One region of the Shewanella rhizosphaerae genome, then DNA from elsewhere that is predicted to be linked to it. Evidence: predicted binding sites of a transcription regulator. Region 1 holds the regulator's gene; the other holds the start of a gene.

What was found. Region 1 encodes sigma-54, which starts transcription at its own class of promoters, with help from an activator protein. Its sites were predicted from a motif close to GTTGGCACGNNNNTNGNNT; they were not measured.
Region 2: pdsR (proteobacterial dedicated sortase system response regulator) is a predicted target of sigma-54. The motif match lies at 2,095-2,113, and genes of this name have one in related genera.

The regions. Positions count from the first base shown of each region.
Region 1 covers NZ_CP080420.1:3,947,398-3,951,800, reverse strand. Annotated here, with positions in the region: gene rapZ (RNase adapter RapZ) at 1-359, opposite strand, end outside; gene ptsN (PTS IIA-like nitrogen regulatory protein PtsN) at 356-799, opposite strand; gene hpf (ribosome hibernation promoting factor) at 802-1,089, opposite strand; gene K0I63_RS17095 (RNA polymerase factor sigma-54) at 1,120-2,607, opposite strand; gene lptB (LPS export ABC transporter ATP-binding protein) at 2,742-3,473, opposite strand; gene lptA (lipopolysaccharide transport periplasmic protein LptA) at 3,470-4,015, opposite strand; gene lptC (LPS export ABC transporter periplasmic protein LptC) at 4,002-4,403, opposite strand, start outside.
Region 2 covers NZ_CP080420.1:2,035,477-2,039,879, forward strand. Annotated here, with positions in the region: gene pdsS (proteobacterial dedicated sortase system histidine kinase) at 1-1,321, opposite strand, end outside; gene pdsR (proteobacterial dedicated sortase system response regulator) at 1,324-2,016, opposite strand; gene pdsO (sortase-associated OmpA-like protein PdsO) at 2,236-2,991, shown strand; gene K0I63_RS09180 (marine proteobacterial sortase target protein) at 3,031-4,403, shown strand, end outside.

The DNA of each region.
Region 1 (4,403 bases):
CCCTCGAGCTGAATAGCCTCCTTGAGGGAGACCTTAGAGCGTGACAGCGGATGTAGTCTGCGGGTCTCGCTATAGCGCTTGAGCAGCACATTGTCGCTGGAGTTCAGGAAGAAGCTTAAGATTTCGGTATCTTTGGGGAGCTTGGCCAGCTGCTTTTCCAGCTGGATCTCTTCGCTGGGCATGTTGCGCACATCGACGCTGATGGCCACGAGATCGCTGCGTCCCTTGAGCTGCTCAAGCAGGGACTCCATCATCTGCAAGGGCAGATTGTCGACACAGTAGTAGCCTAGATCTTCTAGGACCCTGAGTGCGACGGATTTTCCCGATCCTGAGCGTCCGGATACCAAAACCAATTTCATTGGGTGATCACCTGATAGAGTTCGGATTCATCTTGGGTCTTTCTTAGCTGCTTCATGATCGCCTTATCATTGAGCTTCTCGGCCATAGCGGCCAGGGTGCTAAGATGTTGCTCGCATTGATCTGCGGGCACCAATAACGCAAAAAGGATATCGACGGGCTGATTGTCAATGGCATCGAATGCGATTGGTTCAGCACATTTCACCAGTACGGCCACGGGTTGATCTATGTTAGTCAGCCGTCCGTGAGGAATCGCGATACCATTGCCTATACCTGTGCTGCCCATTTTCTCTCGAGCCAGAAGGCTTTCAAATATTTCTTGAGAGGAGAGGGTGGGGTACTGGACAGCGGCTAAGTCGCTGATAAGCTCCAGTACCTTTTTCTTACTGCCCGGAGTGGCGCAGGTGGTGCACTCCGGCCGCAGGATGGTACTCAGTTCCATCGTTAATGTTTAGTAAGCTTCTCTTTGTGTTTAATGACCTGACGATCGAGTTTGTCAATCAGGGAGTCTATCGCGGCATACATGTCCGCATGTTCGGATGTTGCGAACACTTCTCCGCCACGGAGATGTAACTTTGCCTCAACCTTCTGTTGCAACTTTTCGACATTTAATACAACGTGCACATTATTGATCTGATCGAAATGACGTTCAAGCTTTGTGAATTTCTCTTCGATGTAGCTTCGTAGAGATTGGGTGATCTCGATATGGTGCCCAGTCAGGTTTATTTGCATAAAGATAGTCCTCCAGTTTCCAGGTTTGTTTTATAAGCTCTTGCGCTGATTTGAGGGAGGTATAAGCATTGCCTCGCGATACTTGGCAATGGTGCGTCTAGCCACCTTAATCCCCTGTTCGGCCAAGAGTTGAGCCATCTTGCTGTCGCTCAATGGCTTTTTCTGGTTTTCCGCAGCAACCAGCTTCTTAATGAAGGCACGTATTGCTGTTGAAGAGCACTCTCCGCCATCGTCGGTACCGACGTGACTGGAGAAGAAGTATTTAAGCTCGAAGATCCCTCTCGGGGTATGCATATATTTTTGCGTGGTCACACGTGAGATGGTGGATTCATGCATCTCCACCGCCTCGGCGATGTCGTTCAGTACCATGGGCTTCATCGCCTCTTCGCCAAATTCGAAGAAACCTTGCTGGAAGTCGACGATACAGTTGGTCACCTTGAGCAGGGTCTCGTTGCGACTCTCAAGGCTCTTGAGGAACCATTTAGCTTCCTGCAGGTGGCCGCGAATAAACTGGCCATCCGCCTGACTCTTAGTGCTGCGGGCCATGGCGGCATACTGCTGGTTGACGTTGATCTTGGGCATGCTGTCAGGGTTGAGCTCGACTACCCAGCGTCCCTTCTTCTTGGTGACGGTCACATCCGGGATCACGTATTCATCGCGGCTGGCGGTGATGGCGAGACCGGGACGGGGATTCAGGGTCTGAATAAGGGCGATGGCATCCCTCAGCTCATTTTCCTTGAGCTTGGTTTTGCGCATCAGCAGACGGAAGTCGCGTCCGGCGATGAGATCCAGGTGCTCCTTGATCAGCATGCGGGCGTTGGCGATGTGCGGGGTATCGTCGCTGTATTGGGCTAGCTGAATGGTCAGACATTCGCTGAGATCACGGGCCGCCACGCCAATAGGGTCGAAGTGTTGTACTCGCTTGAGTACCGCCTCGACCTCGTCGAGTTCGATCTCAGGGTCGCCCATGGCCTCGAGAATATCTTCACAGGTCTGGGTCAGGTAACCGCGCTCGTCGATGGCATCGATGATGGCGGTGGCGATGGCCAGATCGTTATCGGAAAAAGGGGTCAGGTTCTTCTGCCATTCCAGGTGTTCGTAAAGACCTTCGCTGGTCTCGCCCTGAAAAGGCATGTCGTCGTCGCGCATGGCGCCCGAGCTTGAGTTTGGCGAGGCGGTGTAGACCTCATCCCAGGTGGTATCCACCGGCAGCTCGTCTGGCATAGAGTCTTGAGTCAGGGCATCAGAGGTCTCGACCCCTGAGTTATCCTGGCTCGAATCCAGCTCTATCTTGTCGTCGTACTTGTTGTCGAAGCTGTCGCCGACGCTATCGTCTTGCAGCTCGATGCTGGCGCTCTCCTGCTCTTCATCCAACTCCAGTAGCGGGTTGGATTCTAATGCCTGCTGGATCTCCTGCTGCAACTCTAATGACGACAACTGCAACAGACGTATGGCCTGTTGTAGCTGGGGCGTCATGGTGAGATGCTGACCCATTTTGAGCTGAAGTGACGCTTTCATCGTACTGCTATTCCCTTGTTTCTAATTATAAAATGAGAAAGCTCTGGCTATATGTGCCGGACAAATATATCGGATAGTGCCTAAGGCCACAATTAACGCGTGGTTTTTCCTCTGTGGCCCCATTATAAGATTAACTATAGCTTGAATTGTTCACCTAAGTACACTGCTCGTACTTGCTGGTTGTCTAAGATTTCGGCGGGTGTGCCCTCGGCGATCAGATTACCATGGCTGACGATATAGGCTTTCTCGCAGACGTCTAATGTTTCGCGCACGTTGTGGTCGGTGATCAACACCCCCAGGCCGCGATTCTTGAGCTGTTCGATGATCTTCTTGATGTCGATAACCGAGATGGGATCGACCCCGGCGAACGGCTCGTCGAGAAGTATAAACTTAGGGTTGGCAGCAAGCGCCCTGGCGATCTCCACCCGGCGACGTTCACCGCCCGAGAGCGCCATGCCGTGGCTGTCACGGATATGGGTGATGTGAAACTCTTCCAGCAGGTGTTCCAGCTCCTCTTCGCGGCCATCGTTATTAAGATCGCTGCGGGTCTGGAGCACGGCCATGATGTTGTCTCGCACCGAGAGCTTACGGAAGATGCTGGCTTCCTGGGGCAGGTAGCCTATGCCTTTGCGGGCGCGCAGGTGCATGGGGTCTAGCGTCAGGTCGTCATCGTCGATAAAGATGCGGCCCTTGTCGCTCTGTACCAGGCCGACGACCATGTAAAAGGTGGTGGTCTTGCCGGCGCCGTTTGGCCCCAGCAGGCCGACGATCTGCCCGGTCTTGACCGTGAGGCTCACGTCTTGGACAACGGCACGACTCTTATAGCTCTTGGCGAGGTTCTCCGCCTTCAAGATCAGGTCTGTCATTGTTTTTCCTGTTCTGGTTTCTTCTCGGGCTTCTGCTCTGGCTGGATCTGTTCCTGATAGTTTTCAGGCTGAATGATGGTGATCACTCTGTCTTTGCCTGTGCTCTCGGCGATCAGCTGTTGCTGCTCTATGTTGTAGCGGATCTGCGAACCCGTGACCTGGCTGCCTTCCTGTTCCAGGGTGGCGTCGCCGATCAGTGTCAGGGTGCGGCTGGAAAGCTCGTAACGTATCTCCTTGGCGCTGGCCGAGGCGGGACGGCCATCTTCCATCACCTGAGAGTAAGTGGCCGGGTTGCCGGTGGCGATCAGTATCTTGCCGCTGTTCTTCTCTTTGCTGAAGGCGCGTAGTTCACTGGCCAATATCTTGATTGAGCCTTGGGTGACCTCGACCGGACCGTGGAAGATGATCTGGTTGTTCTTAATGTCGGCTTCCTGGCTGGCGGCAGAGATCTTAACCTCTTGCAGCAGGTCGTTTACCTTGGCATGGGCGCCAATACTGACCAGGGGCAGCAGGCCTGCAAGAATAAGGCTATTTAGTTTCATATGTTCCTTCTACCTGACTCGTCAGTTTTATATTTTGGGCGTTGAGATCGGCATATAGGCCTTCCCCCGTGATGAGGAAATCACGCCCTGTGATCCGAATGCTTCTGTCGGATGTCATAATCATAGTATTGAGATCCAGCTCCAGATAGGTGGTCTCTATGGTCTGAATCGGTTCCTCTGGGCTAATGGCATCAATGATAACATTATTTTCCAGGGTGACCCGTCCGCTATTTTTGTCCAATGTGCCCTTGGTGGATCTCAGGCGCCACTGGGCATCGCCGTTGTCGGGATAGACCAGATAGATGGGCTGGGTAAAGTAGGTCTGGTTGCGCTCGGCGTAGTGCTCCATGTGACTGGCCGATACCCGGCTGTTGATGCCACCCTCATC
Region 2 (4,403 bases), 1.9 Mb from region 1:
CGAAGAAGAAGAGTGCCAGGGTGCCCATGCTCATCACGGTCAGGATCACGTTAAACAGCTTCTCCAGCGCCTTGTTGCGCAGGGTGCGAATGCCGTGGGTAGTCTCCTCGGCGATCACTACGCCCATCACGGTTTCGTCTATCCAGATGGGGCTGGCGGCGGCGAGGATCACCGCCTTGCCATCTGGGCTGAGGCGCCAGGTAGAGCCAAACTGACCTGCCAGGGCCTTACGGATATGGCTACCCTCCAGCACGGTAGAGTCTTTGAGCGAGTCGACGAAATGCTTAGGCGGCGTGGTCAGAATGCGATAGTAGAGCGGGTGCAGGAACTGCTGCTTGAAGCGGCCCCAGAAGGTGTCGGGTGTCTGCTCGGTTGCCGTCTGCGCCCACACATTGGTGCTGCTGTAGATATCGCCGGATTTTGCCAGTACCCGGCCGTGGCGATCCACCACCCAGATCCGTGAGCTGTTGTGACTCATCCCCTTGATGATGCTTTCGATCTCTGGCGAAGGCACCAAAACAGTCCCCAGCTTGGTAACATCATCCGTGGCCGAGGTGCCGACGATCGCCTCGACGTTACGCGTCTTTCTGTCGTTAACATCGACGATGGCAAAGCCCAGCTTGCTGCCCACCATCTCAAGCGGCATCCTCAGCTCAATGTTGTAGCCTTTATCTGTCTTCAGCCACTTGCCCTGAATGCGTACCTCTGGAGTAACGGGTTGTGACTTGCGGGGATCGGCGGGCAGCTCGAAGGCGCTGATCCAGCCGTCACGTATGGTGGCGACGATGTAACGGCGAAACTGGCCGTCGGGCGCCAGGGTGGCGATGGCCAGATGATCGTTGTTGTCGATGCGCAGGCTGTTGGTGCCGCGGTAGATCACCTTAGGATCTGTCACCTCGAAATAGCCATAGAGGTAGCCGGCATACTTGCCCACCATATGGGTGAAACTGACGTTGAGGGGCTTGCCGTCATCGGCCTTAAACAGCTGGTGATCGGCGCCGTAGGTCACCGCGCGGTGGCGGTTAGAGGCCCATTCGCCCAGCTTGCCATCCAGATGGATAGGGCCGGTTAAGGGATAGGCGTAAAGATCCCGCCCCTTTTTTACCTGTGACAAGAAGCTCGCCTGCTTGTCGAACAGCTTGGGGCGTTCATGCAGGGCGGTGGCTAACGCCTGGGTGGTGCCTTCAAGAGTCTTTTCCTGGCCGTGGCGCAGGTATTTTTCCATCTCCCACACATATTGATAGCCCAGCCAAGGCAGGCAGAGCAGGAACAGAGAGAGTACTGCGACCTTAGTACGCAGGCCGATGGGCAGATTAAACATGCTTAGTCTTGGGTATCCCAGCGGTAGCCCATGCCGTAGACGGTATCGATGCAATCGAATTCTGGGTCTTGGCTGATAAATTTCTTACGGATCCGCTTCACGTGGGAGGTGATGGTGCTGTCATCCACATAGATCTTGGCGTCCTGCATCAGCGCCTGACGGCTACGTACATGGCCTGGGCGTTTGGCCAAGGCGTGCACCATCCAAAATTCGGTCACCGTCAGCTCGATAGGCTGCTGCTTCCAGTAGACCTGGATGCGGTTGACATCTATGGTCAGGTTACCGTGCTCGATCATGCCATCTTGTGGGTTGGCACCATTTTGGATGTCCGAGCGTCGAAATAGCGCCGCGAGGCGGGCGATCAGGTGGGGGAAGCTGACATCTTTGCTCAGATAGTCGTCGGCGCCCAGTCTCAGGCCGCAGACGGTGTCGAAGTCACTGTCTCTGGCGGTCAGAAAGATGATAGGCAGGGTGTTCGACATGGCTCTGAGTGACTGGCACAGGGTAAAGCCACCATCTATCTCATCTTCCAGGCCTATGTCGATGATTGCTAAATCGGGCAGACGCGTGTTGAAGGCCTCCATGGCGCTGGGGCGGTTGGCGTATGCCTGCACAAAGTAGCCTTGCTGTTGCAGCACCTCTTTGTAGTTTTCGCGGATAGCCGCCTCATCTTCCACTATTGCAATACGCTTCATGATCCATCCATTACAGCTTAGGGTTTCTGGAGTGTGACTATACAGCAAAATACCCGGGAGAAAAGTGGCCCGGGGTAAAAGCCATTTTCTTGCCACATTTGGTCTGCGCATCGTCATTTTTGCACCCCGGACTTGCCATTTCACTCAGGTTTAATGACCTCATCGACAGGAACCACAGGGTTCTTATTCACCAATCCATGTCAACTTGAGGATTTTCCCATGAAGAAGCAGATCATTGCCGCATTAATCAGTGTTTCGTTATTTGGCAGCTCAATGGCTTTCGCTGCCCCCGCAACTCAAGCGACTCAAAGTACAAACAATAGCTCGGCCGATGAAGAGACACTTATCGGTGTGGGTTCAGGCATAGTGCTGGGCGCAGTGGTTGCTGGCCCTGTGGGGGCGATTATCGGCGCCTTCACCGGCGGCATGATAGGCCAGACGGTGGCCAACGACAGCGAGATCAAACAGCAGCAGGCCACGTTAGCCGAACAGGAGAGCCGGATGATGGCGCTCAAGCAGCAAAATGAGGCGCTGCTGACGGTGCAGCAGGAGTATCAAGAGGCCAAGGTGGAACTGGCACAGCTTAGACAGCATCAGGGCACCCGTTTGGAAGAGCTGGCCCTGGGGCTCAACGTCCAGTTTAAGACGGGCTCATCGACCGTCGAGCCGCACTTTCAGAGTCAGCTCAACGAGGTGGCCGATGCCATGGCGATCTCGCCGCAGCTTAAGTTAGATCTCACCGGTTACGCCGATCGCCGCGGCGACAGCAGCTACAACCAGGCCCTGTCAGAGCAGCGCGTGGCCGAGGTGAGAAGCTACCTGGTATCCAGAGGCGTAGATGAGGCCCGTCTGGATGCCAAGGCCTATGGCGCCAGCGCGCCGGTGAAGGATGAACAGAGCTTCGAAAATGACTTCTTCGATCGCCGCGTCACCATCAAGTTGCTGCCTGGCGATACCGCCCTGGCATCTAACTAGATCCCGCACCATGAAGCAACGCGTAAAAGGAGAAGTAAGATGTTGCCACGCCCGCGTATCAGGATGAACCAGACCGACCTTTGCCCCCCGAGGGGGGCGCTTTTTTCTCGCCAGCGTCTGGTGATCGCCGCCTTGGTGTTCAGCGTCAGCGCGATTGGCTCGACGACGCCCGCCTTCGGGCGCATGGGTCAACCGGCCGGTGTCAATGTGACGGCTGCCAAATATGGAGAGCAACTGCACCATTTCGATCTGCCCGCCGCCGATGAGCCCATTTTAGGCCAGGGTATGCTCGAGTATCGCTTAGATGGCGTTCAGCTAACGAGCAAGTTGCCCGCTACGGCGCTTGCCGTGGATACCCAGGTGCAGATGAATATCTCTGGTTGGATCAACCGGGTGTCGGTAAAGCAGGTGTTTGTGAACGACAGCGAGCATTGGCTCAATGGTCGCTATCAATTTCCGCTGCCTCACGATGCCGCGGTCGACAACCTCAAGCTGCATATCGGTCAGCGAGTGATAATCGGTGAGATCCAGCCCAAGGCAGTGGCGAGGCAAACCTTCGAACAGGCCAAGGCCAGCGGCAAGAAGGCCAGCCTGGTGAGTCAGCAAAGACCCAACATCTTCACCTCAGAGGTGGCGAATCTGGGCCCGGGCGAGGAACTGGTGGTGGAGATCGCCTATCAGCAGCAGGTGCGTTATCAAGATGGCGAGTTCAGTCTGCGTTTTCCTACGGCAATCACCCCGAGATACTTTCCCAAGGGGCAGGCTCCAGACTTAGAACAAGTGTCAGTTAACGATATACAAGGACTTAACGCCCTGAATGAGGGCGCACAGAGCGATGAGCAGAAGCTCTATCTGGATGTGGTACTGGACGCCGGTATGGCCATCAGCCGACTGGAGACCCCCTATCATCAGATGCGTCAGACCCAGCTTGGCGGCACTAAGATAGGGCTTAATCTCACAGCCAACCTGCGACCCGATCGCGACTTTCTGCTTAAGTGGCGGCCGCTGCTCGCCGAGCAGCCAAGCGCCGTGATGTTTGCGCAATTAGGCAAGACTCATGAATTCAAGAACCATGAATTCAAGAATGAAGAATCTCTTGCATCTTCACAGGCTCACAATGATCAGGTGGTGATCGAAGCAAAAGCGAATCACGCAGCCGAGGTGCAAGCGAGTGATAAAGAGGCGAAAGACAGTTATGCCCTGGTGATGCTGATGCCGCCCCAGGATAAGGCGAGGGTGCGCCTGCCAAGAGAGCTGACCCTGGTGATCGACACCTCTGGCTCAATGACGGGGGACTCTATCGCCCAGGCCAAGTCGGCCATCTTAAACGCCTTAGCCGGCCTTGGCAGCCAAGATACCTTCAATGTGATCGCATTTGACAGCAGCGTGCGCAGCCTGTCGCCGGTGGCCTT